DNA from 3 places in the Halalkalibacter lacteus genome. Region 1 is predicted to be linked to each of the others. Evidence: riboswitches for the same ligand, from Rfam matches in the RefSeq annotation. Region 1 holds a riboswitch; each other region holds the start of a gene.
The links. A riboswitch is a leader RNA that binds a small molecule or an ion and turns the genes downstream of it on or off. The one in region 1 is predicted to bind cobalamin.
Positions count from the first base shown of each region.

Region 2: another riboswitch for cobalamin. It lies ahead of SAZ04_RS02495 (ABC transporter substrate-binding protein); the one in region 1 lies ahead of metE (5-methyltetrahydropteroyltriglutamate--homocysteine S-methyltransferase).
Region 3: another riboswitch for cobalamin. It lies ahead of SAZ04_RS02410 ((2Fe-2S) ferredoxin domain-containing protein); the one in region 1 lies ahead of metE (5-methyltetrahydropteroyltriglutamate--homocysteine S-methyltransferase).

Region 1 is NZ_JAWRVL010000026.1:7,448-11,721, reverse strand. Features, by position in the region: gene SAZ04_RS16755 (ATP-binding protein) at 1-186, shown strand, start outside; gene SAZ04_RS16750 (hypothetical protein) at 253-429, opposite strand; gene metE (5-methyltetrahydropteroyltriglutamate--homocysteine S-methyltransferase) at 447-2,735, opposite strand; cobalamin riboswitch at 2,850-3,037, opposite strand; gene SAZ04_RS16740 (cob(I)yrinic acid a,c-diamide adenosyltransferase) at 3,317-3,901, shown strand; gene SAZ04_RS16735 (VanW family protein) at 4,092-4,274, shown strand, end outside.
Region 2 is NZ_JAWRVL010000002.1:214,717-218,990, forward strand. Features, by position in the region: gene SAZ04_RS02485 (ABC transporter ATP-binding protein) at 1-518, shown strand, start outside; gene bluB (5,6-dimethylbenzimidazole synthase) at 573-1,214, shown strand; cobalamin riboswitch at 1,296-1,493, shown strand; gene SAZ04_RS02495 (ABC transporter substrate-binding protein) at 1,660-2,673, shown strand; gene SAZ04_RS02500 (FecCD family ABC transporter permease) at 2,639-3,709, shown strand; gene SAZ04_RS02505 (adenosylcobinamide amidohydrolase) at 3,706-4,274, shown strand, end outside.
Region 3 is NZ_JAWRVL010000002.1:197,743-202,016, forward strand. Features, by position in the region: gene SAZ04_RS02400 ((2Fe-2S) ferredoxin domain-containing protein) at 1-213, shown strand, start outside; gene SAZ04_RS02405 (GTP-binding protein) at 311-1,492, opposite strand; cobalamin riboswitch at 1,836-2,018, shown strand; cobalamin riboswitch at 2,187-2,370, shown strand; gene SAZ04_RS02410 ((2Fe-2S) ferredoxin domain-containing protein) at 2,522-2,905, shown strand; gene cobJ (precorrin-3B C(17)-methyltransferase) at 3,124-4,274, shown strand, end outside.

The sequences.
Region 1 (4,274 bases):
CCGTATGTATTTGAACGATTTTATAAAGCTGATAAAGCACGTACAAGGGGACGTGGAGGAACTGGATTAGGTCTTGCGATTGCGAAGAATATTGTCGATTCGCATGGTGGGCATATTTCCGTGCACAGTAAAATGAATGAGGGAACAACTTTTTCCTTTTTTATCCCATGTATATTCAATAATTAAAACCTAACCCCGACAAGTGTTTGTCGGGGTTAGACCTTGTTAAGACAAGCTCGGTTCTTCTGTACATTAACTATTGATCAAATTATGATAGATTGCAATCCAGCGCTCTTTCGTTTTGATATCGGTCAAAGATAGATAATGAAACAATGTCTCTAAACTTTTTGCATCCATATTCTTGATAAAAGCATTCATTACTTTTTCATCACACGTATTTCGCAGGAAGCGGACAAGTTCATATCTCATTCTTAAACCATCTCCTTTTAGTTACTTAGTTGTTTTTCTGCAATTTTTGTTCGAGCAACTTTTGCAGCAGTGACCATATTTTTTAAGGCAGCAACGGTTTCTGTTTCACCACGGGTTTTTAGTCCGCAGTCTGGATTAACCCAGAAGAGGTTAGCTGGTAAGACGGAGAGGGCGCGTTCGATAATAGATAGCATCTCTTCATTCTTTGGAACTCGTGGGCTATGTATATCATAGACTCCGAGTCCAATGCCTTTGTCATAGACGGTTGTTTCAAATGCTTGAATCAATTCAGCATGACTTCTTGACGTCTCAATAGAAATAACGTCAGCATCTAATGCTTTTATCGCATTAATGATCTCGTTGAAATCGCTATAACACATATGAGTATGAACTTGTGTTGTATCTTTCACTGCTGAAGTACTCATGCGGAATGCTTCTATAGCCCATGTAAGATAGTTTTGATGTTTTTCTTCTTTTAGAGGTAAGCCCTCTCTAAGTGCAGGCTCATCTACTTGAATCATCGTAATTCCATTGGCTTCAAGCACTTGGACTTCTTTTAAGATGGCCTCTGCAATTTGAAAAGCGACTTCTTGATTCGAAATGTCATTTCGGACAAACGACCAATTTAAAATTGTTACAGGCCCAGTTACCATCCCTTTTACCGGTTTATTTGTTAGAGATTGTGCATAAGCTGTTTCTTTTAATGTCATCGGTTCTATGAATGATACATTTCCAAAGATGATAGGAGGCTTCACACAACGAGAACCATATGATTGAACCCAGCCATTTTTTGAAAACGTAAATCCTGCTAATTTTTCTCCAAAAAATTCAACCATATCATTTCTTTCAAACTCTCCGTGTACAAGGACATCAAGTGCCAACTCTTCTTGAATGTGAATCCATTTTTCAATAGCTGAGTAAATGTGTGATTCGTATGCTTCATTTGAAAGTTCACCTTTTCTCCACTTAAAACGCGTTTGACGAATTTCTTTTGTTTGTGGAAAGCTCCCTATTGTTGTTGTTGGCAGCAGTGGCAAATCCCATTTTTGTTGCTGTAGATGGTATCGATCTGAAAAAGATAAAGGTCGAGTCGTAGGTAGTAATGGGCGTTCCTGCTTCACTCGCCATTCTGATTTCTCCAAGGCTTCAAATGATTGCTTATATTTTAATAATGATTGCTTGTTTTGATCATTACAATCAACGGTTACATCTCTTAACAGGCATAATTCATCAAGTTTTTCTTTGCAAAATGCCAAAGCTTTTTTAATAATTGGCTCTAATTCTGTTTCATGTTCAAGACTGACTGGAACATGCAGCAAGCTAGTAGAAGGCTGCAATATTTGGTTTTCAATTGGAACATAAGCTGCCAGTTCAGTTAAAAAGCGATGATTCTCTTCTAGATTTGATTTCCAAATGTTTCGGCCGTCAATGATTCCTATACCAAGCAGTTTATCTTTAGGAAATCCATATTTCTTGATTGCTGTCACATTTTCATTTAAGCCACTGACAAAGTCTAACCCGATCCCTTTAACGGGTAGGTTTACCACCTCTTTATAATGAGAAACTGCTTCGAAATATGTTTGAATAATAATATCAAGATGTGGTACTTGTTTTGTAATTTCATTATAAAGGTTTGAGAATAGCGTCATTTCTTCAGTTGAAAGATCCATTACAAGATAAGGCTCATCGATTTGAACAATTGGAGCTCCAGCGTCAGCTAATTCAAGGAGTAATTGAATATAGACTTGCGCTAAGTTTTTCAACTGACTTTCAAATTTTTGTTCTTCGTATCCTTTTGATAGCTTTAAAAAGGTGAAAGGACCGATGATGACGGGTTTTCCAATGATGTTTAACTCATGTTTTGCTTCTAAAAATGCTTCAAGTGGTTTATTCCAAACCAAGGCAGGTTTCCGTTCTTCCAATTCAGGAACGATAAAGTGATAGTTTGTATCAAACCATTTTGTCATTTCGCAAGCAGGGGTATCCTTACTTCCCCGAGCCATTGAAAAATATGTTGATAGAGATACCGGACCATCTGAATAAGAAAAGCGATCTGGAACGAATCCAAACATCGTTGCCGTATCAAGTACATGATCGTAAAATGAAAAATCACCAACTGGAATAAGATCAACTTTTTTATCAATTTGTGTTTGTAAATAATGGAGTCGATACTTTTTCATTTGCTTATAAAAGGTTTTTTCTGAAATTGTTGAAGCCCAATAAGCTTCAAGTGTTTTCTTCCATTCGCGTTTCTCGCCAATGCGAGGATAGCCAAGATTACTAGTTTTAATTACGTTCAATGTCATAACCTCCAAATTTTTTTGTAACAAAAAAAGACATCATTACCAGAAAAAGGGTAACGATATCCATAGAATAATCAATGAAGTATTGTTAACACCTCCCTATCTCCCGTAGGTAAAGCAGTGTTGTTGAAATAGGCAGGTCTCCTGGCTTTAGTATCATCATTATCGTGGTCTTCCCGGCTTTTGCCAGTGACACAGGTCACGATAACTCCTCTATTACAGTGGCGGGACCGCTCCGGATTTACACCGAATTCCCTTTTAAACTTTAAATAAATATTTAAAGTACCAATTTCCAACATATGAGATTGTTTTAAACTCTAGCGTAGAGTGATGGGCTATGTCAATAGTTTTATTCTATTTTGAAAATTTCCCTTTGCCAATCTAGTAAGACGATGACCATTTTAAAAAAATACTGTCATAGATTTGTTTTTCATGTATACTGAAAAATACAAAAATGAAATAAAGACTATGAAATGTTTTCAAGATTATGCAGTATTTATTTAGAATTTCTATCTTGAATCATTTGTTTTTTAATGTGATTGAACACAAAATCAATTCTAAACAAATATAGTAGGGGGAACGTTATGAAGTTATATACACGTACAGGTGATGAGGGAAAGACAAGTGTTATAGGTGGGAGATTGGATAAAGATGATACAAGAGTGGTTGCTTATGGGACAACGGATGAACTTAATTCTTTTGTTGGCCAGGTCGTAGCTCAGTTAGATGATGCGATTTTTCCTGATATAAAGGAGGAACTTGTGAAAATTCAGCATGAACTGTTCGATTGTGGTGGTGATTTAGCTATGATGAAGGCATCTGAAAAACATCCGTATAAGGCAAAACAAGAGATGATTGATTTTCTCGAGGAGCGAATTGATGTCTACATTCAAGAAGCGCCAGAATTAGAGCGCTTTATCTTACCAGGTGGGTCTTTGCAAGCATCAACTCTTCATGTGTGCCGAACGGTTACAAGACGTGCGGAACGTTATGTGACAAGGCTACATCGTGAAGTTGATGAGACGAACCCAATTGTTTTAAAATATTTAAATCGTCTTTCCGATTATTTTTTTGCGATTGCACGAGTGGTAAACCATCGTCTAAAAGTGAAAGATGTGGAATATGAAAGAAGTGCGATCGTATTTAAAGGTGGAAAGCGAACGAAATAGATGATTAAGAAACCACGCAACTATATTGTGTGGTTTTTTTTTTTGAAATGAAATGTTTAAATTGTAGTCAACTAAGTAGCAGGTTTTTGGTATGGATTTTATTTGAAAAAAGCATGGATTGTCTGGAATGATTCAAATGTCTTTTCATATATTGATAAATGTGTGGGCTGTTTTGAGGGGGAAACAATATATGAAAAAGAGTTTGTTTTTTTGTGTTCTTTTTTTACTTGTTGCATGTAGTAACGATCTGTCAGCAGAAGAGTTGAAACCAGTTGCTGTTCACTCTTCTTATTTTCAAACGGAGACGAATTGGAAAGCACCTGTTTATTGGAAAGTTGATTTGAAAGATGAATTTAATGATTTAGTTCATGAC
Region 2 (4,274 bases), on a different contig from region 1:
CTATTTATAAACGTATCCAACTAGTATTACAAGACTCATCTACTTCCTTACATCCAAAAATGCGTGTAGAAGAAATCTTGAAAGAACCCATTACTAATTTTTTTCCTGAACAAAAAGTAGAGTGGGAAAAAATGTTTTTCAAATTGTTAAAGCTAGTAGGTCTTGATCATTCATACTTATCAAGGTACCCGCATCAATTAAGTGGAGGGCAGAAACAGCGCGTATGTATCGCTAAGGCATTAGCAGTACAACCGGATCTTATTATTTTTGATGAATCGATTGCTAGTTTAGATAGGGACTCTCAAGAATCCATTGTAAATATGTTAAAACATATCCAAAAAAAAGAACAGGTATCGTATTTATTTATTACTCATGATCTTCAATCTGCTCAAACATTGTGTGATCGAGTAGCTGTTATGTATCAAGGCGAAATTGTAGAAACATTTAGAAATTGGGACTTACGACAGCTAAAACATCCTTATACACGTTCATTGGTCCACACTCTTGGTGAAAAGTGATTTTGAAGAAAAGGCAGTATGACTTTAACGAATTAGACGAGTTGGAGGAATCAAATGTTTACCGAAGAAGAAAAGAAAGCATTTTATAAGGTCATTTATAAAAGAAGAGATATTCGAACATTTCAACCAACGCCTATTCCTGAAGAATTGATATATAACCTACTTCATGCTGCTCACCATGCACCATCAGTAGGATTTATGCAACCATGGAATTTTATAATGGTTACGTCACAAGAAGTGAAAGAACGTCTTGCCTGGGCGGCTGACAAAGAAAGAAGAGCTCTTGCTATTCATTATGAAGAACAAGAAAAGAAACAATCTCATTTTCTGAGTTTGAAAATTGAAGGAATAAAAGAATCTCCTCTAACTATTTGTGTGACATGTGACCCGACACGAGGTGGATCCCATGTCTTAGGACGCAACTCAATTCCTGAAACGGATCAACTATCAACTGCTTGTGCGATTCAAAATATGTGGTTAGCAGCTTGTGTTGAAGGGTTAGCGATGGGCTGGGTTAGCTTTTATAAAAAACAAGACGTACGCGACATACTAGAAATTCCACCGCACATTGACCCTGTTGCATTGCTAACGATTGGTTACACAGATGAATATCCAGATAAGCCAATTCTTGAAACCTCTAAATGGGAAGAAAGAAAACAGTTAGAGCCCCTCATTTTCAAAAATAAATGGTCATAAGTTATAAGTGGCTTCGGATAAAAGAATTAATCAATTTACAAGGGACGGAAACTCTATTATAATAGCGTTTAGAACAAAAAAATGAATAGTAAACAAATAGGTTTCTTAAATGATAATAAATATTTAAGACTAAGAGGGAAGTTGGTGTAAGTCCAACACGGTCCCGCCACTGTAAGCGTTGAGGAAGGTTAGCAAATATCCACTGTGTATTCTGCATGGGAAGGGATAACCAACCGTTGATTCGTAAGTCAGGAGACCTGCCTATTATGTTTTTAATCTTCCTCGAGGAAAGGAATGTTTAAAGTGCATAGTAATCTTTTATGAAGGTTGCAAGTTTATAGTCAGTCTCGAGTAGACTAAGTATACATAAAATGCCTTTTTACACTACGCTTTCCTCTGGAATAGCGTTTTTTTGTGCTTGAAAATAGAAGGGGGAAAAACAGTGATTAACGAGATTTTCAAAAAGTGGGGGCTTTTCAGTATTGTTCTTCTGTTAAGTATGGCTATTATTGTAGGCTGTGGTACACAAGATCAAGAACAAGGCATTCAAGATGAAGTGAACTTAGAGGAAGAGGAAATAATTTCTGATGACAATGTAGAGTTGGACGAGGATAAAGGAGAACAGTTTCCTGTAACGATCACAGACGATGCTGGTCGAGAAGTTACAATTGAGTCAGAGCCTGAATCGATCGTCTCTATTCAAGCTAGTAACACAGAAATTGCCTTTGTACTTGGATTGGGCGATAAAATAATCGGTGTTTCGGATTATTGTAACTATCCAGCTGAGGCATTAGAGGTTGAAAAAGTTGGCGCGCAAGATATGAACGCAGAGTTGATTCTAACCCTGCTTCCAGATGTGGCTCTTGTATCGGATTATCATTTCAATTCTCATCCAGAAATATTAGAACAGTTTGAAGAAGCAGGTATAAACGTGCTTGTCGTTGGAAGTGCAACTTCATTTACTGATGTTTATGGCAATATTGAAATGATTGCTGCTGCAACAGGAAGTAAGGATAAAGCAGAAGAAATCATTTCTGATATGCAACAGCGCCATGAAGCAATCAAAGAAAAAGCAGATTCAATTACTGACAAAAAGAAAGTCTGGGTCGAAGTTTCACCGGCACCAGATATTTTTACGACAGGTCAAAATACATTTATGCATGAAATGCTTGAGTCCATTCACGCTATTAACGCTGCCGAAGATCATGACGGTTGGGTGAAATTGACGGAAGAAGAAATCGTTCAATTAAATCCTGATGTAATCATAACTACTTATGGATATTATGTAGAAAATCCAAGTGAAACAGTATTGACACGTGATGGGTGGGTTGAGGTACCAGCTGTAAAAAATGAACAAGTGTTTGATGTTGATAACGATACAGTTACTAGACCTGGTCCTCGTTTAATCGAAGGAGTGGAGACACTTGCGGAACTCATCTATCCGGAAATATTTAAGTAATAAAATTGTTTGGTTGTATATGCTAAGCGGAGGGTTTGTACTTGGTACAACCCTCCTTGGTTTATTAGTAAGCAGTGTGACCATTCCAGTCCCTGCCATTTTACATATCGTATTAGAAAATACTTTTAATATTGGATGGCTCGATGATATTCCGAGAAATGAAGAAATGATCATTTGGAATATCCGTCTCCCAAGAGTTCTACTTGCTCTTTGTGTAGGAGCATCACTAGCATTAGCAGGCGCAGCATTCCAAGGGCTCCTGCGTAACCCATTAGCTGATCCCTATACGATTGGGGTATCATCAGGTGCTGCTCTAGGTGCAGTATTCGTGCTGTTTTTTCAAGTTACTATCGTTGGTTTAGGAAGTTTCACTCTTCCAATCGTTGCGATTATTAGTGGCTTTATTACGTTACTTGTTGTGTTTGGGTTAGTCAGGTTAAGCAGTAGAAGTCTAGCTGTTGAAACAATTATATTAGCAGGTATTATTATTAGTGCTTTTATCGGTGCCATTACCTCTTTGGTCATTTCATTAGGGGATCGAGATGCGATGACACAGATTCTTTATTGGTTATACGGAAGTGTTGGAATGAGGGGATGGAGCCACGTTCACCTGATCATCCCATTTATGCTTGTCGGATCATTCATTGTACTTATCCATTATCGAGAATTAAATGCACTTGCGCTAGGCGAGGACGCAGCAGATCATATTGGTGTAGATGTAAAGAAAGGAAAAACATATATTTTAATTGGTGCATCTTTATTAACAGGAGCAGCAGTTGCTGTATCTGGTTCAATTGGGTTTGTCGGTCTTGTGATTCCACATTTAGTTCGTCTTATAACAGGCCCAAATCATCGACACGTCCTTCCTTTATCAATGTTAATAGGCGGAGCTTTTCTCATTTTAGCTGATTTAGTTGCAAGAACGATTATAGCTCCTAAAGAACTACCAATTGGTATCATTACGGCTTTAATAGGTGCACCAGTATTTGCACTATTATTGATTAGAGAAAGAATTGGGAGGGGGGGAGAAAGATGATGAAAGTTGAAAATTTAGTAGGTGGATATACAAATACCCCCATTATTAAAGATCTTAATTTAGAAATTAAAAAAGGAGAGTTTTTTGCACTTCTTGGGCCAAATGGGAGTGGAAAAACAACCCTATTTAAACTCATTACAGGTCAGTTACCTATTCAAAAAGGGGATATTCTACTATCTGGAAAAGCAATTAAGTCTCTTTCGAAGCTTGAAAAAGCAAAAAAAGTAGCTGTCTTGTCACAAGAAGTTCAAGTGTCATTTGATTATACCGTTGAAGAAATTATTAGTCTTGGACGTTACCCTCATCAAAAAGGGATTCTAAAACAGCTATCAAAAGCTGATTGGAAAGTCATTGAAGAGGTCATGGAATTAACAAAAATAAGCCAATTTCAAAAGACTCAATTCCGAATGCTTAGCGGTGGTGAAAAACAACGGGTCTTATTAGCTAAAGCATTGGCACAAGAACCTGAAATCTTACTTTTAGACGAACCTACAAATCATCTAGATATAAAACATACATTCCAACTGTTGGATGTACTAAAAGAACGGCAACAAACAATGGATTT
Region 3 (4,274 bases), on a different contig from region 1:
TGTGTTTTGATTACTTACCCCGATGGTCACTGGTATAAGGAAATGTCTAGTGAGGATGCTCCACGATTTGTTGAATCGCTAATGACAGGAAATAGGCTAGAAGACAAAGTAAGTCATTCATTTAATGGGAGATGCTTTGAACTAAGTGAAGGAACGATGAAAGGTGTTGAAAAAGACAGGGAAATAGTAAAGAAAGTTTCAAAAAAGTTATAATTCTTTTATAGAAATCTATAAACAGTAAGGCTGTTGAGATCAATTGATATCAACAGCCTTTTTTCAACATTCACATAAAAGATTTATACGATTTTTTTTAAGCTTCAACATATTGTGGAAGTGGATCGGGAATCTTAGTCCAATCTGAAGTCATCTCACTATCTGTTAATACACATTGATCAAGGGAACCTCTAACTTGTTCATGATTCATATCAATACCGATTAGGACTAATTCTGTCATTCGATCACCGAATTCTGGGTCCCATTTTGCTTGTAGCTCAGGCTCCTCAAGGAGTGCTTTCTGTCTTTCTTCTTCAGAATACGCTGCAACCCACTCTCCGGCACCTTGAATGGTAACGATAGACCCTGACTGTGAAATCAATCCAGCCATCTGATTTCTGGAAGCGACCCAAATGAACCCTTTCGCTCGTACAACATCAACAGGCCAATTTTCCAGCCAGTTCATTAGACGCTCTGGGTGAAATGGTTTTCTACTTCGATAAACAAATGAAGAGACACCGTATTCCTCCGTTTCTGGTTTGTGCTCTTCATTTAATTCCTTAATCCATCCAGCAGACTGACTCACTTTATCAAAGTCGAATTTGCCTGTATGTAAAATAGAAGACAATTCTACCTTAGAGAATGATGTAGGAATAATATTTGCGTCTGCATTTAATTTCCTCATGAAGTTCAGTAATTCATTTTTATCAACTTCTTGTAACATTTCAACTTTATTAAGAATAATCACATCGGCAAATTCAATCTGATCAACGAGAAGGTCTGAAATTTCACGCGTATCAGATTCATCTGTACCTTCTTTACGATCAAGTAATGATTCACCTGATGCATAATCATCCCAAAAACGATTCGCATCAACAACGGTCACCATTGTGTCTAGCTTACACTTTTTCGTTAAATCTACACCAATTTCTTCATCAATATACGTAAATGTTTGGGCGACTGGTACAGGCTCACTAATGCCCGACGATTCAATCACGATATAATCGATATCTCCTGCATCAACTATTCGCTCGACTTCTTGCATTAAGTCCTCACGAAGAGTACAGCAAATACAGCCATTTTGAAGCTCTACTAGTTTTTCCTCCGTTCTCGAAAATCCATTGTCTTTAACAAGCTTAGCATCAATGTTCACTTCACTCATATCATTTACGATAACAGCGACTTTCAACCCTTCACGATTCGTTAAGATGTGGTTTAATAAAGTGGTTTTACCGGAACCTAAATAACCACTTAGTACAGTAACAGGTACTTTTTTCATTAAATAAATCCTCCTTTTAAACTCTTACACATGCGATCATGTATAAATATTAATGTAAGTGAAAATTCCATTTACACGTGGTTTTAAATAGTAATTGTTACGATTTAAATTTTATCTTTCTTTTGTCACTTTGTAAATAGAAGGATTTATTTTATGAAATAAAAGGTTTTTTTTAGTACTTGTACAAAATATATACTTGCTAAATATACTGAAGAGTAGTTTAATAGACAGTGAATATAAACTACTCTTTTTATTTAGGTAGCAGGGAATACAGTTACAGTCTAATGTCCTGCTACTGTATATATCGAAATAATTTATAAAACCATTTAGAAAAATGATTTTAAAAAAATGCAATAACAAAGGTGCATAGCTCTAGTTATGCTTAAAAGGGAAGTACGGTGCAAATCCGTCACGGTCCCGCCACTGTAATGGGGAATTTCATTGTATAAAGTCACTGAGTATATCGGGAAGACGCAATGAAATGATGAACCTAAGTCAGGAGACCTGCCTTTGTTTGAAATTGCTTCAATACCTACGGGTCATAGGTAGAGAAGTGTAGAATAGATGCTACTTATGTTTGTATGCCATTTATTTTGCACCTCTATCTATAGATAGAGGTGCATTTTTATTTAAAAGAGGAAAAGCCGTATCCACGCTACTGTAAATGTAATAGAAAGCCAGAACTATAATTTAAGTTAAGAATCCAAACAAAGGTGCATAACCACTGGTTATGTTTAAAAGGGAAGCACGGTGTAAATCCGTCACGGTCCCGCCACTGTAATGGGGAATTTCATTGTATAAAGTCACTGAGTATATCGGGAAGACGCATTGAAATGATGAACCTAAGTCAGGAAACCTGCCTTTGTTTGAAATTGCTTCAATACCTACGGGTCATAGGTAGAGAAATGTAGAATAGATGCTACGTAAACTTGTATGCCATTTATCTGCACCTCTATCTATTGATAGAGGTGTATTTTTATTTTCAACTTTCATCAATAAATTCTGGAAGTAAATAAGGAGGAATAGATTATGACTACTTGGAATTTAACGGGTACAAAAAAACATGTTCTGATTTGTAATGGATCTAGCTGTATGAGGAAGGATGGGGAAGAAATTACTATAGCTATTCGAGAAGAAATAAAGAACCTTGAATTAGATCAGCAAATTCATACATCGCGGACAAGATGTAATGGTCGTTGTAAGGATGCGTGTGTTGTTATTGTTTACCCTGAGGGAAATTGGTACTCAGCTACTTCAACAGAAATCGGGCGTTCTATTATTAAAAGCCATCTAGATCCGTCAGTTGACTTACAAGAATTTTTAATTTATGACTTTGAAAATAGTGAAATGCTAGCTAAGAATACGACTGCTAGAATTAAGGGCGTTTCGAAAGTGGCAAAGACAAAGGTATAGGTTGTTCTTGTTTATTGAGCTAAGAGTGTGGATTCAAAAAGGTGATGCAATGGCTCCGCTCGCTGTGCGCATGCTATGGAGAAACTCACTCATAGCATGCTTAAGGTGAGAGATACTTCTCTCACCATATACAGCGACTACGCTCATTGCTTCGATGTTGTTCAAAAAGGTAAAAACCAACCCTTTTGAACAACATCTTATAAAAGGAGGTATGCATAATGCTTGGAAAATTACTTGTTATCGGCTTTGGACCTGGTAGTTTTGATCATATGACGAACAGGGCACAAACAGCAATCCAAGAAAGTGATTACATCATTGGCTATAAAACATACGTTGATTTGGTACAAGATTTATTAACGAATCAAGAAATTATTAGTACGGGTATGTCTGAAGAGGTGAGTCGTGCGCAGGCGGCCGTTCGTCTCGCTGAAGAAGGGAAAACAGTTGCTGTTATTTCAAGTGGTGATGCTGGTGTTTATGGGATGGCAGGACTGGTTTATGAGGTGTTAATGGAACAAGGCTGGACAGAAGCAACTGGGGTAAGTGTCGAGGTGATTCCAGGTGTATCTGCCAGTAACTCGTGCGCATCCTTACTAGGAGCACCGATTATGCACGATGCATGTACGATTAGTTTAAGTGACCACTTAACTCCATGGGATCTTATTGCAAAACGAATTGAAGCAGCCGCACAAGCTGACTTTGTTATTAGTTTATATAATCCAAAAAGTGGTCGGAGAACGAGACAGATTCAAGAGGCTCAAAGAATTCTACTTGAGTATCGTTCACCGAAAACACCAGTTGGTCTTGTGAAAAGTGCTTATCGTGAGCGCGAACATATTGTCATTACAGACCTTGAAAACATGCTGAACTATGATATTGGGATGTTAACGACGGTTGTTATCGGAAATTCATCTACCGTTCTCTATGATAATAAAATGATCACACCAAGGGGGTATCAACGGAAGTATACGTTACATACAACGGAACAGCGATTAAAGCCGCATGAACGATTACGACACGAAAATGAACCTTGGGCGTTGCACGAAGGAAAAAATGATATGGACCTCGCAAAGGATCAAACGGCTGCCACAGCAGTTGAAACGGTTGTTCCTAAGAAGACGTCTCTAGAACTTGCCCAAGAGGCGCTTAGTAAAGTAAAAGGTATGTCCAGTCAAATACAAGAAACGAAGACCGTAAATAACCCTGTTGTCTCTATTTTTGAACTGGCTGTTAGTACGGGTGTTGCTAACAAGCAATTCACTCCGAAACAAATGTTGGCTCTTGCTGAAGTTGTTGGTGACGAAGGAACGATGGAATATACGCCGCACCATCAAATTCATCTTCGAATTCCTACAGCTACTCCAGAGAT